DNA from 2 places in the Brevibacillus sp. LEMMJ03 genome. Region 1 is predicted to be linked to the other one. Evidence: a T-box and tRNA genes for the amino acid it is inferred to sense, from the RefSeq annotation. Region 1 holds a T-box; the other holds one or more tRNA genes.

Region 1 (5,280 bases):
TCCGCCAGCAGCACGGGGGAATCGTCGATCGGCGAGGCGGGCTGCAGCAGTCCCAGTTCAAACGCGGGCGCGTAGGCGGCCAGCGGCTTCATGGCCGAACCCGGCTGACGGGGAACGGTGGCGTGGTTGGTCTGTTCCACGTTGAAATCCCGTCCGCCGATCATGCCAAGGATGGCGCCGGTTTTGTTGTGAATCAGCATGGCGCCGACTTCTTCCAGGGCGTTTTCGATCTTTTCCGTCTTGCCGTTGGAGCGGCGAATCGTGTATGTCGCGTTTTTTCCGAAGTTTTTCGGGTCCTGGGCCACGTCCTGCATGATCGCGTTGACGTCCTTGTCGATCGTGGTGTACACCTTGTAGCCGTTGCGCAGGATGTCGCGCCGCTTTTCTTCGATCAACTGGCGGTACTCGTTGCGTCCGACGCTGGACTTGTCCCGCCCTTTTTCCTTTAATTCGGCGTCGACCAGCGCGCGGGCGGCCCGCTCTTCGATTTCCATCATCAGGAACGGCACTTCCCGGTACGCCTGCTGCGTCGGTTTGGCCAGCCGCGCCTTCAGATCGGACGCCAGCGCTTCATCGTACTGGGTCTGGGTGATGTACCCGTTTTCCATCATCCGGTCCAGCACCATCTTCTGGCGATCCTTTCCGCGCCGGTACCCTTCGGAGTTAAACGGCGAATACGCCCCGGGATTTTGAATCATCCCCGCCAGATAGGAGGCTTCCGCCAGGTCCAGGTCCTTCACGTCCTTGTTGAAAATGCCCTTGGCTGCGGCCTGGACGCCGTACACATTGGAGCCGTTGGCGTTTTTCCCGAGGTAGATCTCGTTCATGTAGGCTTCGAGAATCTGGTCCTTGGAAAACATCCGCTCGATGCGCAGCGCGTTGAAGATCTCCCGCGCTTTGCGCATGTGGCTCACTTCATGGGAGAGGATGGTGTTTTTGACCAACTGCTGGGTCAGCGTGCTGCCGCCGGTGACGACAGGCTGGTTGGTCAAGTCCTGATAGGCGCCGCGCAGCGTCGACTGGAGCACGACTCCCTTGTGGTGAAAGAAGTTTTTGTCTTCGGTGGCGATGATGGCGTTGATCAGATAAGGAGAGACTTCGGATTTCCTCACCAGCCGCCTGTCCCCTTCGGACGCGCGGAGCTGTCCGATCAGCGAACCGTCGTTGTAATAGGCGAAGCCGGTGAGGTAGTTGGTGAAGATTTTTTTCTGCAGTTCTTCCCGGCTGCGCACAGGCTCGTCCTTGACGAGCGCGGCGACGTAGCCTGTCACGATGCCTCCGGCCAGAATGACGCCCAACAGCCCCATCAGCAGCAGGCCCTGGACCATCAGCAGGACTGTCCGCCTGCGGCCGCGGCGGCGCTTGCGCTTGGCCGGTTCAGAGGAAGAAGAGTGCTTGTTCGACATAGATCTACGACCCCCTAGCGTTATCCTGATTATACCATAGGAGGGATCGGGAGGATAGAAGTGCGCCGTTGACAGGGGATAGCCGCTGTGCAACAATAACGGTATACGTTTTTACAGCAGACCGTGGCGTCGAACGGTGACAGTAGCGAGTGACAAGCGGAGTTTTCAGAGAGCTGGTGGTCGGTGCAAACCAGCCCCTTCCACATCGCGAAGTACACGCCGGGAGCCTTCCGGACAATCCGGACGGAGCAGGCCGTTACCCTGCGCAATGAGCGGAAAGGGTGCCGTGCGCATCTTTTCAACTAGGGTGGTACCGCGGGTGCAGACTCGTCCCTAACCAGGGGCGGGTTTTTCTTATTTTTATGGATGTCAGGGATCAAGGAAAAGGAGCTGTACAGGGATGAGTGTCGAACAGACAAACGAGACGTACGCGCTGACGGAAGCGCAGAAGCAGGAAGTGGAACGCCAGTTGGCGGTGATTCGCCGAGGGGCGGTGGAAATCATTCCCGAGGAGGAGCTGCGGCGCAAGCTGGAGCGCTTTGTCGCGACCGGCCGGCCGCTGAAAGTGAAGCTGGGGCTGGATCCGTCCGCTCCCGACATTCACGTCGGCCATACGGTCGTGCTGCAAAAGCTGCGCCAGTTCCAGGAACTGGGCCACACCATCCAACTGGTCATCGGCGACTTCACCGGCCGCATCGGCGACCCGACGGGCAAGTCGGAGACGCGCAAGCAGTTGACCGAGGAACAGGTGAAGGAAAATGCGAAAAGCTACGTGGAGCAGTTCGGCAAGGTGCTGGACGCGAGCCGCGTGGAAGTGCACTACAACTCCAGTTGGCTGGCGCCGCTGACGTTCGCCGACGTCGTGCAGTTGGCGGCCAAGACCACGGTGGCCCGGATGATGGAGCGGGACGATTTCGAGAAGCGCTTCAACAGCGGCCAGGCCATCTCGCTGCATGAATTCTTCTACCCGCTGATGCAGGGCTACGATTCGGTGGCGCTGGAAAGCGACGTGGAGCTGGGCGGCACCGACCAGAAGTTCAACCTGCTGATGGGCCGCCACCTGCAGAAAGAGTTCGGCCAGGAGCAGCAGGTGATCCTCACCATGCCGCTGTTGGAAGGGCTGGACGGCGTGCAGAAGATGTCCAAGAGCCTGGGCAACTACATCGGGGTCAACGAGCCGCCGAACGAAATTTACGGCAAAGCGATGTCCGTGCCGGACGAGCTGATGCTCCGCTACTACGAACTGGCGACCGACATCTCCAGCGAGGAACTGGAAGCGCTGAAGAGCGGCCTCGCCGACGGCAGCGTGCACCCGCGCGACGCCAAGATGCGGCTGGCGAAAACCTTTGTGCGCATGTTCCACGGGGAGGAGGCGGCAGAAGAGGCGGAGACCTACTTCAAAACCGTCTTCCAGCAGCGCGCCCTGCCGACCGATCTGCCGGAAGTGGCGCTGGATGGGTCCGCCTACGAAAACGGCGAGGCCAACATCGTCAATCTCGTGTTTGACCTGAAGCTGGTCGACTCCAAGGGGGAAGCCCGCCGCATGGTACAGCAGGGAGCGGTCAAGGTAAACGAGGAGAAAGTGGCCGACATCAATCAGAGCGTGCCGCTTGCGGACGGCATGGTCGTCCAGGTGGGCAAGCGAAAGTTTGCGAAGGTAAAGCTGGGATAACGCCACGAAAGCCCGTGCCGATTTGGCGCGGGTTTTCTTCTTTATGTTAGCGACGGCATGCAGCGGATGAAAAAACGTTGCGCCCATCAAAAAAGAGCAGGCCGGCAATCGGCACTGCTCTTTTTTCGACTCGCTCCACAGATTAACGGCTGTAGAACTCGACGATCAGTTTTTCGTTGATTTCCGCCGGCATTTCTTCGCGGTCCGGCAGGCGGGTGAACGTACCTTCCATCGCGTTGTCGTTGAACGAGATGTAGTTCGGCAGGAAGCTGCGCGCTTCCAGCGAATCCTTGATGATTTGCAGGTTGCGGGACTTCTCGCGAACGCTGATCACGTCGCCCGGTTGTACGCGGTAGGACGGGATGTTCACTTTTTTGCCGTTTACCAGGAAGTGGCCGTGGTTAACCAGTTGGCGCGCAGCCGGACGAGTCGGCGCGAAGCCCATGCGGTATACCACGTTGTCCAGACGGGATTCCAGCAGTTTCATGAAGTTTTCGCCAACAACGCCGTGCATTTTGGTAGCTTGCTCGAACGTGCGGCGGAATTGTTTCTCGCTTACGCCGAACATGTGGCGCAGTTTTTGTTTTTCTTGCAGCTGGATGCCGTATTCGCTCAGTTTGCGACGGCTGTGGCCGTGTTGGCCAGGCGGGAAGTTGCGCTTGATGTCTTTGCCGGTGCCATCCAGGGAGATGCCCAGACGACGGGCCAGTTTGTGACGTGGACCAGTGTAACGTGCCATGTTTTCATTCTCCTTTGAAATGGGATTCACAGGTGTTTACTTCCGGAAGGCTAGTTCCATCTTTACCTACACGAACTTCGGACGGTAGCGTTTCCGCATCGTGCTCCTCACAGGTAGTTCAGCCGCAGCCTGTAAAGGGATGAAACTAAGAGGGTGGTACCTCCCGTTTTTACCTGCAATCAATGCTACCCTGTACACATACATCCAATATTATAGTCTTGGGCCGCGCAAAGTCAAGGAAAATGTACGGGGCGGCCTGCTTGGGCACGCCCCGGCTGCGTTCCCGGCCGCTGGTTTTGCTGCCGGTTAAAACGTGCGGCTCTCTTCCAGCTCGCTCCGTTTTTCCAGGAAACGGGCAAACGCAATGGCGGCGTCCGCCCGGGAGACGCTGCCCTTCGGCCGGAACTCCCCTTCGCCGGGCGGCATGATGCCCAGCGTCGTCACGATGACGATGGCGCCCCGGTGTGTGGACTGGTCGATGTCGGTCAGCTTCGTCGCGAACATCTCGGCGTGCTCCGCCAGTTTGCGGTATCCCAGGGCGCGCACGATCATGTCCGCCAGCTCCTCCCGGGTGATCGTCTCATCCGGCTTCAGCGACGGGGAGTCCTTGTCCAGCAGGCCGCGGTCGACGGCGGCTTCGACGGCGGCGAAGTAGCGGGAGTCGCTGGCGACGTCGCGAAAGCTCGCTTTCCGCTCGGCGGCCAAGGGCAAAACCCGTCCCTCGTTGAGGCTGAGCATCAGCATCTGGATCATTTCGCCGCGGGTGATGCTCCGCTCCGGCAGGATGTTGCCGTCGATCAGGGAGAGCGCCTCGTACTCGTACATCAGCATGAGCTCTTTTTCGGCAGGGTGTCCCTTCAGGTCGGCGGGGGCGGGACGATGAAGCTGGATCGGCTTGCCCGTCGCCAGGCTGCGCCAGCCGCCGCTGACGGCGTCAAAGACGTACGGCTGATCCAGCGGCGTCACTGCGGCGCGGTACACCAGCTTCGCCTTGCGCGCGGGCAAAGTGGCGGCTTTGCCGACGCGGGAAGCGGCCGCGCCATCCGGGAAGGGCTCGAGCACGTAGACCGCTTCCATCTCCGTTTCATTCTGCCAGGCCGCCAGCGCTTCTTCGGCGGGGCGGTGTTTCGGCACCTGCGCCGGGTAGGTTTCCGGTCCCACATTCACGTTGTAGGAGAGCAGTTCGCCGGTGGCGGCATCAAACGAGACGCTGGCGGAGCCGGTGGCGGCCGGAATGCCGTTGACCAGCCGCTGGAACCGCACCTCGTACCGCTCGGCGTCCGGCTGCTGCGGCTCCGCTGATTCCGTCAGATAGAGCCGGTCGGCCCAGGTCGGCGTCCAGGAGCGGATCGCTTCCGCCGCTTTTTTCTTCAAGCTGTCCGCGTCTGCGTTTTTGGCCGCCGCCTTTCGCGGCTCCGGCAGCCGGTTGTTTTTGCTGAAGTGGTACACGTCCCCGTTGAGCG
Region 2 (5,280 bases), on a different contig from region 1:
TTGACGATCCGGCCATTCGGAGTGCACGCAAGACCGTCTTTATAGTTGACGCTTGAATACGCGACCCGAATGGTGACGTCACCGTGCGGCAAATCGTCGAAGGTCAATTCTTTTACGTTCAAGGATAATGAATCTTCCGTCTTTTCAACCACCAATGCACGAAAATGAGTCGTCAATGGTCTCACCCCGCCAGAACATATCGTCTACGATGGTCTTATTCTACCAAACGAAACAGTTCCCTTCATGAAATGAAATGTGGACGGAAAGGCGTGCGCATTGCAGCATGTCTGGTTCGGCAACACATTTGTGCCGACAGCACCGGTTGCGCACGCCTTGATCATCGTCCATTTCGTTACCGGCTGGAGGTTTTACCGGGGAGTCTACACCGGCTTGTCCTGAGAGGAGTGCTGCACGAGCTGCTGCTTGACGTACTTTAGTTCAGCCACGATGATAAAGCTGACGATCACAAGCAAAAACCAGGAGCTGATCTTGCTCAGGTGCACCAGCTCCCATCCTTCCCGCTGATGCGGATAACGCCAGGCACCGAAAAACGTCGCGATGTTTTCGGCAATCCAGATAAAAAAGCCGATCAAGACAAACGACAGGGGCAGCGGCATCCACAGGCGTTCTTCGGCCACGCGAAAGGTGACGCGGGTACGCCAGAACACCACGAAGATGGCGGCGGTCAGCACCCAGCGCATGTCCCAAACATAATGATGGGTAAAAAAGTTTAGATAGATGGCAGCCCCGAGCGTCACGACGAACAAATGATGCGGCCAGCCCATGATATCGACCTCCAGACGGCGCCACGCCTGGCACAGATAGCTGGCCACGCTTGCGTACATAAAACCGCTGTAGAGAGGCACGCCAAATATCTTCGTGTAGGCCTCTTCCGGATACGACCAGGACCCCATGTGCACCTTGAACATCTCCAGTATCAGGCCGATCAAGTGAAACACGGTAATGACCTTGAGCTCGTCCTTTGTTTCCAACCCGCTTTTCACCATCAGCACCTGAAATGCCAGGCAAAGCAGGAGCAGCAGGTCGTATCGGGGAAGACCCGGTATGGCGACGAGCTTGGACAATGCCAGGGCAGCAAAAATGAAAACCGGAAAGAGGCAGGACATCGCCTCCTGATAGGTAAAGTGCAGAAGAAGCCGAACAAACCGTCTCATGTGATAACCTCACCCGCAGATGTGTGTGCTGCTGCCGGAAGGTCATCGGGGTACCCGACTCTCCCACATCCGGCGTACAGTCGGGCATCGGGGGAACCGGCGTGTACGTTTGTTTCATTGGACAGATCCCGTTGCAAAGGAAGATCCTGCGCCTTGGGGATTTGCTCCTTGCAATTCTGTTCCACCCCGTGAACAGCATGATTGACGGCGAAACGGCTTTCGCTAACCGGCAGGTCGTCTGGCAAGTATTCATGCAACCATTGCGGCGATTCGAGTGCTTGCATCCTTTTTCCTCTTTTCTGTTTTCTTCCTCATAGCAGATGGTTTCTATTTTTCCAAGTTGATTTTACCATGGTTTCGCCGTGTGGTACCAGTGGCGCGAACGTTCTTTCCCGACTTTCCCATATTTCCCGTGTCCCCCAGGATCATGGCCGGCTCATTTCTTGCCGGAACCGTGATTGTCATTGGATATGATGCTGCCGATCTGAGCCAGCTCACACCGCAGGCAGGAAATAAACGTCCCCGGAATGAATGGTGAAACCTTGTGAACCATGGTATCTTCAAACACGAGGTGATGATTGTGGATGATTCGTATGATGACCTGAGACGTGATGTGCAGATCGGCCATGAGATCGAGTTTGTGTACAAGAGCCGTAGATTTTCCATTACGCAGGCTCAAACGGGTTGGGTTTTGTCCGAATTCCAGGGATCATATCAAACGTTCACCACGTATAACGAGCTGCTTGAACATGGGAGGATTGACGGCCATTGCCTTGCAGACATTTGGAGCAGCGTCGTTGTCGAAACAATCTTCTGATGGCCTCAGGTACTGTTGTGGGAAATCAGCCCGCGTTCTTGATGGTCCAGTGAAATGCATCCGGTTCGTCCTCCCGCTTGGCTCAACGCTTCATGATTGCGATGGCACACCGCCTTTTTGCACCTTCTTGGTCTGTTGAGAAATCGGGATATGGACGGCTTTGATCCGCTTCTCCTGACTGTCCGAATCGTACGTTCCGACTTTCATCCCCATTCTCGTACCTCCATCCATCCTATCGTGTGTTGTGTTACGTAACTTGATCATTTACACTATCTTTTACATGCACTACCAATTTTTTAATACGCAGGTGGAGAGAGGTTTCAACATGAATAAACATAAGACAAAACAACCCATATGGGCTTGGATCGTGATTGTTTTAACAGGGGGATGCCTGATTCTACTTGGTTCTTCAGCGTGGGCGCTTTTTGCCATTCCGCTGCTAATGGCAGGTTTTTCTACTGATTCGCCAAGTACTCCAAAATACGTGCCAATCCTGATATTGATTATCGGTTACGGCATATTGATCGGCTGGGTCCTGCTTTTCTATACTGCAATTCGTTCTGTTATACGAGCGTTTAAAAAGAAAGCATAACGCAATCATGTTCTTCCTTCCAGTAATGGAGCAGATTTAGAAAGGAATGCCGGACTATACTGGTTAGTCCGGCTCTTTGCATTCCTCTGTGTATTTGGAAGTAGCAGAACCCGAAACCTATCGAAACGTTTTATGCCAAAAAACGTAACATGAAAGTAGTTATCATGATCCAAAGGAGGCCAACATGTTCCTTTTTGGTGTACTTCTCATTCTGCATGGCCTGTTGTCCATAATCTCACCGCAAATCTTGTGGTTTCTAACGGAAGGATGGACATTCAAAGATGCAGAGCCGTCAGATGCCGTCACCATATTTGGCAGAATCTTCGGGGTATTTACTCTTGTTGTTGGAATATACCTCGTCTCCCGTTGATTACACGTTGAGCATTGCGCCCGTTTATCCACCCTCGAAAGCCCCCCTAGAAAATAAGAAACAGCCTTGATTTCTCAAGGCTTTTCGTATGGAGCGGGTGATGGGAATCGAACCCACGCCGCCAGCTTGGGAAGCTGGAGTTCTACCATTGAACTACACCCGCATCGGCGAGAGGATTGGGCTGGGAAGATGGTGCCGGTGAAGGGACTTGAACCCCCACTCCATTGCTGGAAACGGATTTTGAGTCCGTCGCGTCTGCCATTCCGCCACACCGGCACGTCTGTATATTGTTATAGCAGATTGGTGAGAAATAGTCAATGGTGGGGAGAGACGGATTCGAACCGCCGAACCCAGAGGGAGCAGATTTACAGTCTGCCGCGTTTAGCCACTTCGCTATCTCCCCGTATGAATGCCCGTGGTGCCGGCGATAGGAATCGAACCCACAACCCCCTGATTACAAGTCAGGTGCTCTACCAATTGAGCTACACCGGCAGGTAAGCGTCCTCTCCCATTTCCCATTTTTATCCTCAGTGAAAAAGGAGGAGACGCTTTTAAATCTATCATATTAAACTATCGCATGTCAATAGAAAATTTCCGAGAAAATTTCACTTCCCCTGTTCTTCGAGAATGCGTCCCGCCCACTCGTGAAAAACCGGCAGCGCCTGCTCCACGTCGGGGAACACCTGCTCTGCTTCGCAGACGAAGTCGGGAAAATCGGTGATGCGGTTCTTGCGGATGCGGACGCCGTCCGATTCGCACTTGATCTCCAGAAAGTGCGGGACCGGCTCGTCCACGCCCCATTGATTCTCCACGAACTCATAGGTACGCACCCATTCCAGAATGCGAATTTCCCCTGGTTTCAGGCGGAGCACTTGTTCCAGGGACATAATCGTCTCATTTCCGTAGTAATGCATGATCGTCATCCCTTCTGCTGCACCTCCGGTCGTGTTTCGCGTTTCGCGCCTGTGCCCTTTCATTTCCGCAAAGAAAGACGGGATCGCCGCGTCTCCCGTCCCGTTTTGCTCTTCCGTCGCAAGAACCCCTCTGTCGCTCTATTGTCCCCAGATGAACGACCGGGGCTTGGGGGAAGTTGTTCTTTGCTGCATCGGGCAGCCGGCACGCAAATCAGATACGTTCCGATACCGGACTTGCAAGAGAAAGAGAACCTCCCCACGTTGCGGCCGGAAGCCCATCTTTCACCTAGATCGAGGAAAGCAGTTCTTTCAGTTCTTTGACAATCACCGCCTGGTACCCCGTTCCCTCGCCGTACTTCTCCAGCATCTCTGCGCGGGCAGCCTTGATCTTTTCCTCGTAATCCGGCGCGCTGCGGTCCGGATTTTGCTGTTTGAAGGCAACCATTACGGCTTGGACGTGCTGCGGGCGCGGTCCCCATTTCCCCAGCACATGGCCGCCCGTGTCGGCAAAGATGGCGATGGGAATCGCTCTGCCGCCCATGGTGAGAAACTGGTCCATCAGATCGAGATGTTCTTCCATCACCAGTACTTCCACAGGCATTTCCGTCTCTTCCAACGCGCGGAACAAGACGGGCACATTGCGCACGACGTCTCCGCACCAATCGGCGGCCAAAATCAGACAGCGCAGGTCGTCACGGTGGCGCAGCGAGGCGAAAAACTGCCGCTCCTCTTCACTCGGCCAGGAAAATGCCTGATACCACCCCGCAAAGGCTTCCTTGTTTTTGCTCATGGTGTCCATGAACGCCTGGGGCTTCAATCCGTTTCCAAACTTGTGGGCCACATTGACCGACATGGGTTCCCCTCCTCGATTTCCACTGTACCATTCTAGCTTTCCACGCGGCCGAACGAAAATCCTCTTTCTCCCCGCACGCAGCGAAGATCCCCGCGGCTTTTGCGGCCAGGAAAGCTCTCATCTCCCCAAAACAAGTCCTGCCCCGGCCTGCAGAGCCAGCGCAGGGACCATCGCTCTCCGTCTGCAACTGTTCGCCCCCGATTGCATCGGCCTTTCGCCTGCGCGGATGGCGGCACCGGCACCAGGGCTCGTCCCGTGCGAGGTTTTCCTGCCGTCGCCTTCATTCCAGACCATCCCCCAAAAAAACAAACAGCGCGGGCTAGCGCTGTCGTTTCCATCAAGACCGGGGAGCCGTAAGAATGCAGGGCACACCGCAGCCGATCGCCCCCGGGCGCGACATCTTGTCGACGTACGCCATGCCTCGAGCGCACGGCTGCTTGCACACTTTACAGGTCTCGGACGTGACGATTTTCAGATTCAACTGGTTGGGATGCTGCCGGGATTCCCGATTCGTCTTTGCCTTTTTCGGTTTTGCCATCCGTTCTCCCCCCTCCACCCC

What was found. The T-box of region 1 lies ahead of tyrS (tyrosine--tRNA ligase). A T-box ahead of a tRNA ligase gene usually reads a tRNA of that ligase, here a tRNA-Tyr.
Region 2: it has a tRNA-Tyr gene. The T-box ahead of tyrS (tyrosine--tRNA ligase) is inferred to sense a tRNA for this amino acid. The anticodon was not compared.

What each region holds. Positions count from the first base shown of each region.
Region 1 covers NZ_VKJN01000003.1:330,156-335,435, forward strand. The annotation lists gene FOI68_RS06255 (transglycosylase domain-containing protein) at 1-1,406, opposite strand, end outside; T-box leader at 1,527-1,744, shown strand; gene tyrS (tyrosine--tRNA ligase) at 1,807-3,078, shown strand; gene rpsD (30S ribosomal protein S4) at 3,221-3,817, opposite strand; gene FOI68_RS06270 (S-layer homology domain-containing protein) at 4,124-5,280, opposite strand, start outside.
Region 2 covers NZ_VKJN01000010.1:88,483-93,762, forward strand. The annotation lists gene FOI68_RS14115 (NADPH:quinone oxidoreductase family protein) at 1-176, opposite strand, end outside; gene FOI68_RS14120 (DUF817 domain-containing protein) at 381-1,175, opposite strand; gene FOI68_RS14125 (hypothetical protein) at 1,172-1,459, opposite strand; gene FOI68_RS23990 (hypothetical protein) at 2,083-2,205, opposite strand; gene FOI68_RS14130 (hypothetical protein) at 2,318-2,584, shown strand; gene FOI68_RS24260 (DUF6199 family natural product biosynthesis protein) at 2,769-2,954, shown strand; tRNA gene FOI68_RS14135 (tRNA-Gly) at 3,044-3,117, opposite strand; tRNA gene FOI68_RS14140 (tRNA-Leu) at 3,145-3,230, opposite strand; tRNA gene FOI68_RS14145 (tRNA-Tyr) at 3,273-3,357, opposite strand; tRNA gene FOI68_RS14150 (tRNA-Thr) at 3,371-3,446, opposite strand; gene FOI68_RS14155 (hypothetical protein) at 3,560-3,868, opposite strand; gene FOI68_RS14160 (thioredoxin family protein) at 4,155-4,721, opposite strand; gene FOI68_RS14165 (hypothetical protein) at 5,059-5,259, opposite strand.